Regions from separate parts of the Streptomyces sp. NPDC003284 genome, predicted to be linked through region 3. Evidence: predicted binding sites of a transcription regulator. Region 3 holds the regulator's gene; each other region holds the start of a gene.
What was found. The regulator HrcA, encoded in region 3, represses chaperone genes, less so after heat shock. The targets are predictions, from matches to a motif close to TTNGCACTCNGNNNNNCNGAGTGCNAA.
Positions count from the first base shown of each region.

Region 1: groES (co-chaperone GroES) is a predicted target of HrcA. The motif match lies at 3,009-3,035, and genes of this name have one in related genera.
Region 2: groL (chaperonin GroEL) is a predicted target of HrcA. The motif match lies at 1,824-1,850, and genes of this name have one in related genera.

Region 1 covers NZ_JBSFSI010000008.1:135,463-140,608, reverse strand. Annotated here, with positions in the region: gene ACWDYF_RS19045 (helix-turn-helix domain-containing protein) at 1-83, opposite strand, end outside; gene ACWDYF_RS19040 (ATP-binding protein) at 240-692, shown strand; gene groL (chaperonin GroEL) at 811-2,436, opposite strand; gene groES (co-chaperone GroES) at 2,554-2,862, opposite strand; gene ACWDYF_RS19025 (polysaccharide deacetylase family protein) at 3,125-3,958, opposite strand; gene ACWDYF_RS19020 (polysaccharide deacetylase family protein) at 3,955-4,896, opposite strand; gene ACWDYF_RS19015 (class I SAM-dependent methyltransferase) at 5,008-5,146, shown strand, end outside.
Region 2 covers NZ_JBSFSI010000005.1:398,300-403,445, forward strand. Annotated here, with positions in the region: gene groL (chaperonin GroEL) at 39-1,661, opposite strand; gene ACWDYF_RS14140 (cold-shock protein) at 1,983-2,186, opposite strand; gene ACWDYF_RS14145 (MoaD/ThiS family protein) at 2,618-2,893, opposite strand; gene thrC (threonine synthase) at 2,890-4,176, opposite strand; SAM riboswitch class I at 4,194-4,355, opposite strand; gene ACWDYF_RS14155 (glucosyl-3-phosphoglycerate synthase) at 4,539-5,146, shown strand, end outside.
Region 3 covers NZ_JBSFSI010000002.1:90,473-95,618, forward strand. Annotated here, with positions in the region: gene hemW (radical SAM family heme chaperone HemW) at 1-992, shown strand, start outside; gene ACWDYF_RS03890 (DUF3097 domain-containing protein) at 1,017-1,820, opposite strand; gene ACWDYF_RS03895 (MBL fold metallo-hydrolase) at 1,853-2,590, opposite strand; gene hrcA (heat-inducible transcriptional repressor HrcA) at 2,740-3,756, shown strand; gene dnaJ (molecular chaperone DnaJ) at 3,757-4,893, shown strand; gene ACWDYF_RS03910 (nitronate monooxygenase) at 5,026-5,146, shown strand, end outside.

The DNA.
Region 1 (5,146 bases), on a different contig from region 3:
TGGCGGCCGAAGCAGCGCAGGAAGTTCCCGCCGGGTTCCTCGGCTTCCTCCGTGCCCGTGCCCGAGTCCGCGCCGGTGTCCATCCGCTCGCCCCCTTCGGCTGCTGTGCGTAGCCGAAGGGTAGGACTTGCCCACGTCAACGGGGTGGGGAACAGGAGAAGTTGACTCCAGGGAGTGAAGGTCTTCCGTCACGAGCTTTCCTCACCCAGCATGCCCGTTCCCGCACTCCGGAGCACCCCGTGCCGGAATCCGCACCGACGGTCCGCGCCCTCCGTTTCACCGCCACACCCCGTGGTGCCCGGCTGGCCCGGCGGCTCGCCTCTCAGCAGATGGACGCCTGGGGCTGGCCGTACGGCACACCGGTGCACGACACCGTCGAGCTGATCGTCGCCGAGCTGGCCGCCAACGCCGTCACTCACGGCCGGGTGCAGGGCCGGGACGCCGAGCTGCGTCTGTCCCGGCGGGACGGCGAGGACCGGGTCAGGATCGAGGTGGACGACACCCGGGGCGAGCGGCTGCCCGTCGTACGGGAGGCGTGCACGGACGGGGACCCGGCGGCTGAGGCGGACGGCGGGCGGGGACTGGTCCTGGTCGCGGCCCTCGCCAAGGAGTGGGGTGTGGCCCCCCGCCCTGGCGCGCCGGGCAAGAGCGTGTGGGCCGTCGTGGCCGCCGCAGCCGTCGGGGGGCGGTGACCGGCGGTTCGGGCGGCACGCCTCCCCCGCATCCGGACGGGGAGAATCCGGCAAGCCACAGAGACGACGGCGCCCAGCCCCCCGCAGGGGACTGGGCGCCGTCGGTCCAGCGGAGCGATCAGTGGGAGTGGCCGTGGCCGTGGCCCGCTGCGGCCGGCTCTTCCTCTTCCTTCTTCTCGACGACCAGGGTCTCGGTCGTCAGCAGGAGGGAGGCGATGGAGGCGGCGTTCTCCAGGGCGGAGCGGGTGACCTTGACCGGGTCGATGACGCCGGCCTTGACCAGGTCGCCGTACTCGCCGGTGGCGGCGTTGTAACCGCTGCCCTTCTCCAGCTCGGCGACCTTGGAGACGATGACGTAGCCCTCCAGGCCGGCGTTCTCCGCGATCCAGCGCAGCGGCTCGACGGCGGCGCGGCGGACGACCGAGACACCGGTGGCCTCGTCGCCGGTCTTGTCGAGGTTGCCCTCCAGGACCTTCACGGCGTGCACCAGGGCGGAGCCACCACCGGAGACGATGCCCTCCTCGACCGCGGCGCGGGTCGCGGAGATGGCGTCCTCCAGACGGTGCTTCTTCTCCTTCAGCTCCACCTCGGTGGCGGCGCCGACCTTGATCACGCACACGCCGCCGGCCAGCTTCGCGAGGCGCTCCTGGAGCTTCTCGCGGTCCCAGTCGGAGTCGGTGGACTCGATCTCGGCCTTGATCTGCGCGATGCGGCCCTCGACCTCGTCCTTCTTGCCGGCACCGTCGACGATGGTGGTGTCGTCCTTGGTGACGGTGATGCGGCGGGCGGAGCCGAGCACGTCGAGACCGACCTGGTCGAGCTTGAGGCCGACCTCCTCGGAGATGACGGTGGCGCCGGTGAGGACAGCCATGTCCTGGAGCATCGCCTTGCGGCGGTCGCCGAAGCCGGGAGCCTTCACCGCGACGGCGTTGAAGGTGCCGCGGATCTTGTTGACCACCAGGGTCGACAGGGCCTCGCCCTCGACGTCCTCGGCGATGATCAGCAGCGGCTTGGAGGCGTTCGTCTGGATGATCTTCTCCAGCAGCGGGAGCAGGTCCGCGATGGAGGAGATCTTGCCCTGGTTGATCAGGATGTACGGGTCGTCGAGGACGGCCTCCATACGCTCCTGGTCGGTGACGAAGTACGGGGACAGGTAGCCCTTGTCGAAGGCCATGCCCTCGGTGAAGTCCAGCTCCAGACCGAAGGTGTTGGACTCCTCGACGGTGATGACACCGTCCTTGCCGACCTTGTCCATCGCCTCGGCGATCAGCTCGCCGACCTGCTGGTCCTGGGCGGACAGCGCGGCCACGGCGGCGATGTCGGACTTCTCGTCGATCGGGCGGGCCGAGGCGAGCAGGTCGTCCGAGACGGCCTTGACCGCGGCGTCGATGCCCTTCTTCAGCAGCGCCGGGGAGGCACCGGCCGCGACGTTCTTCAGGCCCTCGCGCACGAGCGCCTGGGCGAGCACGGTGGCGGTGGTGGTGCCGTCACCCGCGATGTCGTTGGTCTTGGTCGCCACCTCCTTCACCAGCTGGGCACCGAGGTTCTCGTACGGGTCCTCGATCTCGACCTCGCGGGCGATGGTGACGCCGTCGTTGGTGATGGTCGGGGCGCCGAACTTCTTGTCGATGACGACGTTGCGGCCCTTGGGGCCGATCGTCACCTTCACCGTGTCGGCAAGCTTGTTGACGCCGCGCTCGAGGGCGCGACGGGCGTCCTCGTCGAACTTCAGGATCTTCGCCATGGCAGCGGGAGCCCTCTCGGAAATCTTGGGTGAAGAACACACTGCGCCCCGGGCGCCCGGCTTCTCATCGATCGCGGGGGCCAGGGGCGCAGTTCACAGCAGGAGTGCTGAGGTGACTTACTTCTCGATGATCGCGAGGACGTCGCGAGCCGAGAGAACGAGGTACTCCTCGTTGTTGTACTTCACCTCGGTGCCGCCGTACTTGCTGTAGAGCACGACGTCGCCGACCTTGACGTCGAGCGGAAGACGGTTGCCGTCCTCGAAGCGGCCCGGGCCCACGGCGAGGACGACGCCCTCCTGGGGCTTCTCCTTCGCGGTGTCCGGGATGACCAGGCCAGAGGCCGTGGTCTGCTCGGCGTCGAGCGGCTGGACCACGATGCGGTCCTCGAGCGGCTTGATGGCAACCTTGGAGCTGGCGGTCGTCACGATCCGACCTCCCCCTTCGGAGATCTCACGGGGTTAACTGTCTGAGGTGGCGACCAGGTCGATCCGTCGTCGCGGGTGCCGGACCTGCCCGTCGCGTTGTTGGCACTCTCCGGTGGGGAGTGCCAGAGCCGAGACTATGACCGCGATTAGCACTCGGTCAAGCGGAGTGCCAATTGCCTCGTGGCGCGTCGGTCCGGGACACCCCCCGGAAGGGGCCTCCGTCCCCAGGTGGCCGCAGGTGGCCGCGGGCCGTCACAGGGGATCACAGGTAGTCCTGGAGCCTCGCCACCGTCAGCCGGTCCCGCTGGATCTCGCGCAGCAGACGGGTGGTGCGCTCGCGCAGGGTCGGCCCGTCGAGGTCGTCGTCGTCCGAGGTGACCAGCAGGATGTCGCCGGGGCGCAGGGCGTGCCGCCCGTGGGTGAAGCGGAGGCCGGTCTCCGTCAGCGAGGCGCGCCACAGGACGATCGCGGACACCCCGCAGTCGGCGGCGGCGCGCCGGGTGGTGGCGTCGTAGGAGCCGTAGGGCGGCCGGAACAGCCGGGAGCGGACGCCGAAGCGGGCGTGCAGCTTGTCCCGCTGGCCGCAGATCTCGGCGCGCTGGCCGGTGCGGGGCAGACCGCGCAGGGCGGGGTGCTCCAGGGTGTGGTTCTCCAGTGCCGCACCGGCCGACCGCAGGCGCGCGAAGTGGCCGTAGCCGGGTCCGGCGATGCTGTCGGTGAGGAACATGCTGACGGGCAGGCGCAGTTCGCGGACCATGTCGACGAAGCGCGCGTCGCGCTCGGCGCCGTCGTCGTAGGTGAGGAAGACGACCCGGTCGGGAGTGTCGACGTGGTCGACCACCGGCGGCGGCCCGGCGGGGCGGGCGGTGGCGGGCGTCGGCCGGGCGGGCGGGCGCGGCGGCGCGGGCAGCGGGGCCGTGAGGCCCCAGCGGCGGTACGGCTGCCGGTCGGAGGCCGCGTCCGGCGAGGCGACCCGCTGCGCGGCCTTGCGGCCCAGGCGCTGGATCGGGTCGACGGACGAGGCGCAGCCGGTCAGCAGCAGCACGGCCGCGAGCAGGCCCGCGGCCGTGCGCCGCGGCCGGGGCCGCGGTCTCACAGGTAGTCCTCCAGCCGGGCCACCGCGTACCCCTCGGCCGTCGCGTAGTTCAGGAAGCGGCGCATGTCGTCGGCCATGGTGCCGTCCCACTCGTCGCGGCCGCGGAAGTGGGTGAGCACGATGTCGCCGGGGCGCAGCCGCTTGTCGTCCTCGCGGAACTCCCAGTGGTCGACGTAGACCTCCTCGTTCCAGATCGGCGCGTAGCGGATGCCGCAGGACTTGGCGGCGCGCAGGGTGTCCTGGTTGTAGTTGCCGTAGGGCGGGCGGAGCATCCGGGGGCGCTTGCCGAACTGCTTCTGCATGATGTCCTGCATGTCGCAGATCTCGTGCTTCTGCTCGTCGTAGGACAGGCCCGGCAGGTACGGGTGGTGCAGGGTGTGGTTGTTGAGGGTGTTGCCCTGCGCCTGCGCCTTGCGGAAGTAGCCGTAGTCGTCCTGGACGAGGTAGTTGCTGAGGAAGGCCGTGTAGGGGACCTTCAGCTCGCTCATCATGCGCAGGAAGGCGGGGTCCTTCTCGGCGCCGTCGTCGATGGTGAGGAAGAGGATCTTGTCCTTGGTGGGGACGGTGGTGAAGACCGGGGGCAGGTCCCAGTCCTCCTGGTGGTCCACCTCGAAGCCGGCGCGGGCGTGGATCTTCGGCTTGACGGCCGGGGGCGGCGGGGGCAGCAGCGGGGCCTGGCTCAGGCCCCAGCGCTTGGCGGCGGCGGTGCGGGCCGCGGCGGAGGTCGCGAGCCGGGAGGCGTAGGAGTCGAGGGCGCGGGCGGGGGGCGCCTGGAGGCGCTGCTGGCCGGGGGCGGGCCGTACCGCCGTGCTGTCCTGCCCGGCGCAGCCGGAGACGAGGGCGGCGGCGGCGAGGGCGCCGAGTCCGGCGTGCAGGGCCGCCTTGCGCCGCAGGGCACCCCGGAGACGCTTTTTGTCATTTTGTACTACTACGGTCATGGCGCCGGATCCTCGCAGCCCGCCGCCCCTGAGCCGCGGCGACACCGCGGCCGGCCGCGCACCGTCCACCGACTGGCCGACAATGAACCGGTGACCGACCCACTCGCCCCGCTGAACTCCTTCGCCGCGCTGCTCACCGACGAGGGCCGCGCCCTCCTGGAGGAGGTGCGCGGCACCGCGCCCGCCGACGAACTCGCCGTCGCCACCCGGCTGCGCCGCGACCACCCCGCCGCCCTGGTGTCGGCCGCGC
Region 2 (5,146 bases), on a different contig from region 3:
TGCCGCCCTCGGCAGGGACGGGCTGATCCGCGGGCGGATCAGAAGTCCATGTCACCGCCCGGCATGCCGCCCGGAGCGGCCGCGGCGGCCTTCTCCGGCTTGTCGGCGATGACGGCCTCGGTGGTGAGGAACAGCGCGGCGATCGACGCGGCGTTCTGGAGCGCGGAGCGCGTCACCTTCGCCGGGTCGATGATGCCCTCGCCGACCAGGTCGACGTACTCGCCGGTCGCGGCGTTCAGGCCGTGGCCCGGGGTCAGGTTGCGCACCTTCTCCACCACGACACCGCCCTCGAGGCCGGCGTTGACGGCGATCTGCTTCAGCGGGGCTTCCAGGGCCAGCTTGACGGCGGCGGCACCGGTGGCCTCGTCGCCCTCCAGCTCCAGCTTCTCGAACACCTGGGAGGCCTGGAGCAGGGCCACGCCACCACCGGCGACGATGCCCTCCTCGACGGCCGCCTTGGCGTTGCGCACCGCGTCCTCGATGCGGTGCTTGCGCTCCTTCAGCTCCACCTCGGTGGCGGCACCGGCCTTGATGACCGCCACGCCGCCCGCGAGCTTGGCCAGGCGCTCCTGGAGCTTCTCGCGGTCGTAGTCCGAGTCGCTGTTCTCGATCTCGGCGCGGATCTGGTTGACCCGGCCGCCGACCTGCTCGGAGGAGCCGGCGCCGTCGACGATGGTGGTCTCGTCCTTGGTGATGACCACCTTGCGGGCCTTGCCCAGCAGGTCGAGGGTGGCGTTCTCCAGCTTGAGGCCGACCTCCTCGGAGATGACCTCGCCGCCGGTGAGGATGGCGATGTCGCCGAGCATGGCCTTGCGGCGGTCGCCGAAGCCCGGGGCCTTGACGGCGACGGACTTGAAGGTGCCGCGGATCTTGTTGACGACCAGGGTCGACAGGGCCTCGCCCTCGACGTCCTCGGCGATGATCAGCAGCGGCTTGCCCGACTGCATGACCTTCTCCAGGAGCGGGAGCAGGTCCTTGACCGAGGAGATCTTGGAGTTGGCGATGAGGATGTACGGGTCCTCCAGCACCGCCTCCATGCGCTCCATGTCGGTCGCGAAGTAGGCGGAGATGTAGCCCTTGTCGAAGCGCATGCCCTCGGTGAGCTCAAGCTCGAGCCCGAAGGTCTGCGACTCCTCGACGGTGATGACGCCTTCCTTGCCGACCTTGTCCATGGCCTCGGCGATCAGCTCGCCGATCTGGGTGTCGGCGGCGGAGATGGAGGCGGTGGAGGCGATCTGCTCCTTGGTCTCGACCTCCTTGGCCTGGTCGAGCAGGGCGGCGGAGACGGCCTCGACGGCCTTCTCGATACCGCGCTTCAGGGCCATCGGGTTGGCACCGGCGGCCACGTTGCGCAGGCCCTCGCGGACCAGGGCCTGGGCCAGCACGGTCGCGGTGGTCGTACCGTCACCGGCGACGTCGTCCGTCTTCTTGGCGACTTCCTTGACCAGCTCGGCGCCGATCTTCTCGTACGGGTCCTCGAGCTCGATCTCCTTGGCGATGGAGACACCATCGTTGGTGATCGTGGGGGCGCCCCACTTCTTCTCGAGGACGACGTTGCGACCCTTGGGGCCGAGCGTCACCTTGACGGCGTCCGCGAGCTGGTTCATGCCGCGCTCGAGGCCGCGCCGTGCCTCCTCGTCGAACGCGATGATCTTGGCCATGTGAAGTGGTCCCTCCAGGACTGGGGGTGATTCCTTCGGACCGCGCCCGCGCCCGCGACGGACGGCTCGCCGGCCTCGTGGTTCCTTGCCCCACCCGGCCTGCGGGCCTCACCGACCCGGTCCTCGTTGTCACTCTCACCTTCAGAGTGCTAACGCCAATGATTAGCACTCGGCATGGTCGAGTGCAAGCGCCTCTGGCGGGGAGCGCGCCTCGACCGGCCGGGATCAGCCGGAGGCGAACAGAGGGGAGGGGGCGGGGCCCGGCGGGCAGGACGAAGGGCCCACACCCGGCAAGGTGTGGGCCCTTCGCGTGACGTACGTTCAGGCGGTGACGCGAACCATGTCGGCCTGCGGGCCCTTCTGACCCTGCGAGATCTCGAACTCGACCCGCTGGCCCTCTTCCAGCGTGCGGTAGCCGTCCATCTGGATCGCGCTGTAGTGGACGAAGACGTCCGCACCACCGTCGACCGCGATGAAGCCGTACCCCTTCTCCGCGTTGAACCACTTGACGGTGCCCTGAGCCATGCCTAACTCCCCTATTACTGGCCCTTGCACAGATCCGCACTTCGCGGATCCGGGTCAGACCTCACCGCCCGTGAATCGGGGGCGTGCGCCGGAACGCGTCGACCGCGGCTGAATGTATCTGTCCAACTGCCGTCTGCAACAGGTCAATCGGACGAGAAATCCGGGCGGGAGCGGTCCGGAATGTGACGCGAATTCAGCCGAACCCCGGGCAAGTCGGGCCCCATAAACACCGCAAAAGCCGCAAAATACCCGCGGATTTTGGCTGTTTCTCATCGGCGGGCGGCAGAAATCAAGGGGCGCTCGACCGGGAGATCCGGGGCGCCTTCCCCAACTCTACCGCGCTCAATCACATGGAATTGCCCCCTCCGCTTCTCCCGCGGAGGGGGCAATTCACCGGATACTCCGATCACCGTCATTACCGACGGTAATGATCAGCCGCCGGCGACCGCCGGGATGATCGAGACGCCCGCGCCGTCCGGGGTGGCCGTCTCCAGGCCCTGCTCGAAACGGACGTCGTCGTCGTTGACGTAGACGTTGACGAAGCGGCGCAGCTTGCCCTGGTCGTCCAGGACGCGCGCGGCGATGCCCGTGTGGTTCTTCTCCAGGTCGGAGATGACCTCGGCGAGGGTGGCGCCGTCGGCGCTCACCTCGGCCCGCCCGCCGGTGTAGGTGCGCAGGATGGTGGGGATGCGAACGGTCACGCTCATGCGAGGCCAGCCTCTCGGAAGGAGTCCAGGGTGGGGCGGATGGTGGCGGTCAGACCGGTGCCGGCCACCGCGTCGAGGGTCTTGAGGCCGTCGCCGGTGTTGAGCACGACGGTGGTCTTCGACGGGTCGAGCAGACCGCTCTCGACGAGCTTCCTGGTGACGCCGACCGTCACCCCGCCCGCGGTCTCCGCGAAGATGCCCTCGGTGCGGGCCAGCAGCTTGATCGCGTCGACGACCTGCTCGTCCGTCACGTCCTCCACCGCGCCGCCGGTGCGGCGCGCGATGTCCAGGACGTAGGGGCCGTCGGCCGGGTTGCCGATGGCGAGGGACTTGGCGATGGTGTCCGGCTTCTGCGGGCGCACCACGTCGTGTCCGGCCTTGAAGGCGGTGGAGACCGGCGAGCAGCCCTCGGCCTGGGCGCCGAAGATCTTGTACGGCTTGTCCTCGACCAGGCCGAGCGCGATCAGCTCGCGCAGGCCCTTGTCGACCTTGGTGAGCTGGGAGCCGGAGGCGATCGGGACGACGATCTGGTCGGGCAGCCGCCAGCCGAGCTGCTCACAGATCTCGTACGCCAGCGTCTTGGAGCCCTCGGCGTAGTACGGCCGCAGGTTGACGTTGACGAAGCCCCAGCCCTCGCCGGCCGGGTCGCCGATCAGCTCGGAGCAGAAGCGGTTCACATCGTCGTAGTTGCCCTCGATGCCGACGAGTTCGCCGCCGTAGATCGCGGCCATGACGACCTTGCCCTGCTCCAGGTCGTGCGGGATGAACACGCAGGAGCGCAGTCCGGCGCGGGCGGCGGCGGCGCCGACGGCACCGGCCAGGTTGCCGGTGGAGGAGCAGGACAGGGTGGTGAAGCCGAAGGCGCGGGCGGCCTCCAGCGCCTGGGCGACGACGCGGTCCTTGAAGGAGTGCGTCGGGTTGCCGGAGTCGTCCTTGACGAACAGCTTGCCGGGGTCGACGCCGAGTTCGGCGGCGAGGCGGTCGGCCTGGACCAGCTTGGTCCAGCCGGGGTTGATGTTCGGCTTGCCGGCCACGTCGGCGGGGACGGGCAGCAGCGGGGCGTAGCGCCAGATGTTCGCGGGGCCCGCTTCGATCCGCCCGCGCAGTTCCTCGGTGTCGTAGCCCGAGAAGTCGTAGGCGATCTCCAGCGGGCCGAAACACTCCTCGCAGGCGAAGACCGGGCCGAGCGGCACGCGGTGACCGCACTCGCGGCAGCTGAGCGCCGCGGCGGGGCCGAGGTCGACGGTGGAGTCGGTGCTGGTGGCAACTGTCTGCACAGCCATGGAGGCGAGGCCCTTTCTCCTCATCTTCCCCACGACGCATCTCGCCGTGAGACGGAATTGGCACCTTCCCGAGCCGGGAGCCTCGCGGTGGCGACCGCGCGACGGCGATCGGTACGAGACCGGCTGGAGGGTTGCCGGGGCTTCATCGGGCCGTGTCCCTCTGCCCCTCTGGATGAGCGGTATTCGATTGTGGGTCGCGGCGACCCCGGCATGCGACGGTCGTCCGCGTTGTTCAAGACTGTAACCGACGGCCAGGACAGCGAGAGACCGTCGTCCGAACCGCGAGACAGATCACACGATGATGTGATCCGGTCCGTACCGCAGGCCGCAGCGAGCCGCGCAGGAGTGAGGAGCCACCGACCGTGCTGGAAGAAGTCGAGCGCTGGCTGAGGACACGTTCCTGGTCCGTCGCCGACCGGCCGCTCCCCGGCGTCCTGGCCGCCAAACGCGCGAGCGGCGCCACGGTCAGCGTGGTGCTGCCCGCGCTGAACGAGGAGGAGACGGTCGGGGACATCGTCGCCGTGATCCGCCGCGAGCTGATGACGCGGGTGCCGCTGGTCGACGAACTCGTCGTGGTCGACTCGGGCTCCACCGACCGTACCTCGCGGGTGGCCGCCGCGGCGGGCGCGCGGGTGGTGCACCGCGACACCATCCTGCCGCGCATCCCCGCCGTGCCCGGCAAGGGCGAGGTGCTGTGGCGCTCGCTGCTGGTGACCCGCGGGGACGTCGTCTGCTTCGTCGACGCCGATCTGCGCGAGTTCTCCGCCGACTTCGTCACCGGGATCGTCGGCCCGCTGCTGACCGACCCCGGCGTCCAGCTGGTCAAGGCCATGTACGACCGGCCGCTGGGCACCGCCGCCGGGCAGGGCGGCCGGGTCACCGAGCTGATGGCCCGGCCGCTGCTGAACATGCACTGGCCGCAGCTGGCCGGTTTTGTGCAGCCGCTGGGCGGCGAGTACGCGGCCCGCCG
Region 3 (5,146 bases):
GCAAGGTCCTCGGCGACGACCCGCGCCCGGTCCGCACGGTCTTCGTCGGCGGCGGTACGCCCACCCTGCTCGCCGCCGGTGACCTGGTCCGGATGCTGGCCGCGATCCGGGACGAGTTCGGTCTCGCGCCCGACGCGGAGATCACCACGGAGGCCAACCCCGAGTCGGTCGGCCCGGCGTATCTGGCGGCCCTGCGGGAGGGCGGCTTCAACCGGATCTCCTTCGGCATGCAGAGCGCCCGGCAGCATGTGCTGAAGATCCTCGACCGCACCCACACGCCCGGCCGCCCCGAGGCGTGTGTCGCCGAGGCCCGCGCCGCCGGTTTCGAGCATGTCAACCTCGATTTGATCTACGGCACGCCCGGCGAGTCCGACGACGACTGGCGTGCCTCCCTGGACGCGGCCCTCGGCGCGGGCCCCGACCATGTCTCCGCCTACGCGCTCATCGTCGAGGAGGGCACCCAGCTGGCCCGCCGGATCCGGCGCGGCGAGGTCCCCATGACCGACGACGACGTGCACGCCGACCGCTATCTGATCGCCGAGGAGACGCTGTCGGCCGCGGGTTTCGAGTGGTACGAGGTGTCCAACTGGGCGACCTCCCGGGCCGCCCGCTGCCTGCACAACGAGCTGTACTGGCGCGGCGCGGACTGGTGGGGCGCGGGCCCCGGCGCGCACAGCCATGTGGGCGGCGTGCGCTGGTGGAACGTCAAGCACCCCGGCGCGTACGCGGCGGCCCTCGCCCAGGGGCGCTCCCCGGGCGCCGGGCGCGAACTCCTCACCGAGGAGGACCGCCGGGTGGAGCGGATCCTGCTGGAGCTGCGGCTGCGCGAGGGCGTACCGCTGGACCTGCTGCGCGAGGCGGGCCTCGCGGCCGCCCGCCGGGCGCTGTCGGACGGCCTGCTCCAGCGGGAGCCGTACGACGCCGGGCGCGCGGCGCTCACCCTGCGCGGCCGCCTGCTGGCGGACGCGGTGGTGCGGGACCTGGTGGACTGAGCGACCCGGGCCGGCCGGGCGGCTCTACGCCGGCTCCGTCACGAAATCGATCAGTTGCTCGACCCGCCCCAGCAGCTCCGGCTCCAGATCCTTGTACGACCGCACCCGGGAGAGGATCTGCTGCCAGGCCGCGCCTGTGTGGTCCGGCCAGCCCAGGGCGCGGCAGACCCCGGTCTTCCAGTCCTGGCCGCGCGGGATCCGGGGCCACGCCTCGATGCCCAGCGAGGACGGCTTCACGGCCTCCCAGACGTCGATGTACGGGTGCCCGACGACGAGCGCGTGCTCACTGGTGACCGCCTCGGCGATCCGCCACTCCTTGCTGCCCGGGACGAGATGGTCCACGAGCACGCCGAGGCGGGCGTCCGGGCCGGGAGCGAACTCCTCGACGACGGCGGGCAGGTCGTCCACGCCCTCCAGGTACTCCACGACGACGCCCTCGACGCGCAGGTCGTCGCCCCACACCTTCTCGACCAGCTCGGCGTCGTGCCGCCCCTCCACGTAGATGCGCCCGGCGCGGGCCACGCGCGCGCGTGCGCCGGGGACGGCGACCGAACCGGAGGCGGTGCGGGTGGGGCGTACCGGACCCGAGGCGGGCCGCACCAGCGTCACCGGGCGGCCCTCCAGCAGGAAGCCCCCGGGCTGGAGCGGGAAGACGCGGTGCTTGCCGAAGCGGTCCTCCAGGGTCACCGTGCCCGCCTCGCAGCGGATCACCGCCCCGCAGAATCCGGTCGCCGGTTCCTCGACCACGAGCCCCGGCTCGGCCGCCGCCTCGGGCACGGCCCGCGGCTTCTTCCAGGGCGGGGTGAGGTCGGCGGAGTACTGGCGCATTCGAGTGACGATAGGGAGATCCGGGGCCGCGTTCAGCGCGACACGCCGAAGCGGTCGGCCAGCGCGTCGCGCTGGGCCCGGACGAAGGCGGCGTCGACCACCGCGCCGTGCCCGGGGACGTAGAGCGCGTCCTCGCCGCCCAGCACGAGGAGCCGGTCCAGCGCGGCGGGCCAGCGGGACGGCGCCGCGTCCGGGCCCGCCTGCGGCTCGCCGGACTCCTCGACCAGGTCGCCGCAGAAGACCACCGGCCGTCCGCCCGGCACCGGCACCAGCACCGCCAGGTCGTGCGTGCTGTGCGCGGCGCCCAGGTCCGCCAGTACCGCCTCCCGGCCGCCGCCCAGCGGCAGGGCCAGCCGCCCGCGGACCTCGCGGCCGGGGACCGGGAGGGCCGCGGCGGCCTCCTCGGCCGCCCCCGCGTCGAGCCCCTGGCGCACCGCGTCCTCGCGCAGCTCCGCGCGCCCGCGCGCGTCGCCGAGCACCGTGCGGGCCCCCTCGGCGGCGAGGATCTCGGCGCCGTCGAACGCCGCCGCCCCGAGCACATGGTCGAAGTGGGGGTGCGTCAGCGCGAGATGTGTCACATCGCCGCCGGTCAGCTCGCGCGCCCGCGCGCGCAGCCGAGCGCCCTCGGCCAGGCAGGAGCCCGCGTCCACCATCAGCGCCGCCCCGGCTCCGGCGACCAGCCCGACCGTGCAGTCCCACTCCGGGAGCCGCACCCGCCCCACGCCGTCCGCCAGCCGCTCCCACCCGAGCTCTTCCCAAGTCACGGTCATACCGGAACGCTAGCCTTCCCCGGACCGGTCACCTGGACCAGTCTTGCCCCCGGCGTACCCCACGGCCGTACACTGGGCCGGGGAATGCTGGCACTCGTATGCGCCGAGTGCCAGGCGGAAGCCGAGGGACGACTCTGGAGGTGTGCGCGATGCTCAGCGAGCGACGGCTTCAGGTGCTGCGCGCCATCGTCCAGGACTACGTCGGCACCGAGGAGCCGGTGGGCTCCAAGGCCCTCACCGAGCGGCACAACCTCGGCGTCTCACCGGCCACGGTCCGCAACGACATGGCGGCCCTGGAGGACGAGGGCTTCATCGCCCAGCCGCACACCAGCGCGGGCCGGATCCCCACCGACAAGGGGTACCGCCTCTTCGTCGACAAGCTGGCCGGGGTCAAGCCGATGACCGCGCCCGAGCGGCGTGCCATCCAGAACTTCCTCGACGGCGCCGTCGACCTCGACGACGTGGTGGCCCGCACGGTGCGGCTGCTGGCGCAGCTGACCCGGCAGGTCGCCGTGGTGCAGTACCCGTCGCTGACCCGCTCGACCGTGCGGCACGTGGAACTGCTCGCGCTCGCACCCGCGCGCGTGATGCTCGTGCTGATCACGGACACCGGCCGGGTCGAGCAGCGGATGATCGACTGCCCGGCGCCCTTCGGCGAGACGTCCCTCGCGGACCTGCGGGCGCGGCTGAACAGCCGGGTCGCGGGCCGCCGCTTCGCGGACGTGCCGCAGCTGGTCGAGGACCTCCCCGACGGGTTCGACCTGGAGGACCGGGGCACGGTCGCCACCGTGCTGTCCACCCTCCTGGAGACCCTCGTCGAGGAGAACGAGGAGCGGCTGATGATCGGCGGCACCGCCAACCTCACCCGCTTCGGGCACGACTTCCCCCTCACCATCCGGCCCGTGCTGGAGGCGCTGGAGGAGCAGGTCGTCCTGCTGAAGCTGCTCGGTGAGACACAGGACCAGGGCATGACCGTGCGCATCGGTCACGAGAACGCCCACGAAGGACTCAACTCCACGTCCATCGTGTCGGTCGGCTACGGTTCGGGCGGCGAGGCAGTGGCCAAGCTCGGCGTGGTCGGACCGACCCGCATGGACTACCCGGGAACGATGGGAGCGGTACGCGCAGTGGCACGGTACGTCGGACAGATCCTGGCGGAGTCGTAAGTGGCCACGGACTACTACGCCGTTCTCGGCGTGCGCCGCGACGCGTCGCAGGATGAGATCAAGAAGGCGTTCCGGCGGCTCGCGCGCGAGCTGCACCCGGACGTCAACCCCGATCCGAAGACCCAGGAGCGGTTCAAGGAGATCAACGCCGCCTACGAGGTGCTGTCGGACCCGCAGAAGAAGCAGGTCTACGACCTCGGCGGGGATCCCCTCTCGCAGTCCGGCGGGGCCGGTGCGGGCGGCTTCGGCGCCGGTTCCTTCGGCAACTTCTCCGACATCATGGACGCGTTCTTCGGCACGGCCTCGCAGCGCGGACCGCGCTCGCGCACGCGCCGCGGCCAGGACGCCATGATCCGGCTGGAGGTCGAGCTGGACGAGGCGGCCTTCGGCACCACGAAGGACATCCAGGTCGACACCGCCGTCGTCTGCACCACGTGCAGCGGCGAGGGCGCGGCCCCGGGCACCACCGCCCAGACCTGCGACATGTGCCGCGGCCGCGGTGAGGTCTCGCAGGTCACCCGGTCCTTCCTGGGCCAGGTCATGACCTCGCGGCCCTGCCCGCAGTGCCAGGGCTTCGGCACCGTCGTGCCCACCCCGTGCCCGGAGTGCGCGGGCGACGGCCGCATCCGCGCCCGCCGCACCCTGACGGTGAAGATCCCGGCCGGTGTGGACAACGGCACCCGCATCCAGCTCGCGGGCGAGGGCGAGGTCGGCCCCGGCGGCGGCCCGGCCGGTGACCTCTACGTCGAGATCCACGAGCTGCCGCACGCCGCCTTCCAGCGGCGCGGCGACGACCTGCACTGCACGGTCACCCTGCCGATGACGGCGGCGGCCCTGGGCACCAAGGTGCCGCTGGAGACGCTGGACGGCCTGGAGGAGGTCGACATCCGGCCGGGCACCCAGTCCGGGCAGTCGATCCCGCTGCACGACCGGGGCGTCACGCATCTGCGCGGCGGCGGCCGGGGCGACCTCATCGTGCACGTCGAGGTGCAGACGCCGACCAAGCTCGACCCCGAGCAGGAGCGCCTGCTGCGGGAACTGGCCGGGCTGCGCGGCGAGGAGCGCCCTCAGGGGCAGTTCCAGCCCGGCCAGCAGGGCCTGTTCTCGCGGCTGAAGGACGCGTTCAACGGACGCTGAGCGTCCCCGCCCGGCCGCGACCGGGCGGGGAAGCGCTCCCCAGGGCAGCCACCGGCATCGGTGGCTGCCTTTGGCATATGCCAGAGGACGCCCGGATGCGGCGGCGTGCCGCGGACGTGACACCATGCGGTCATGTCCTCCGCATTGTCCGCGCTGACCGATCTCTTCCCTCGGCCGATCGTGCAGGCCCCGATGGCGGGCGGCCCCTCCGGGCCGCAGTTGGCCGCCGCGGTCTCCGAGGCCGGCGGACTGG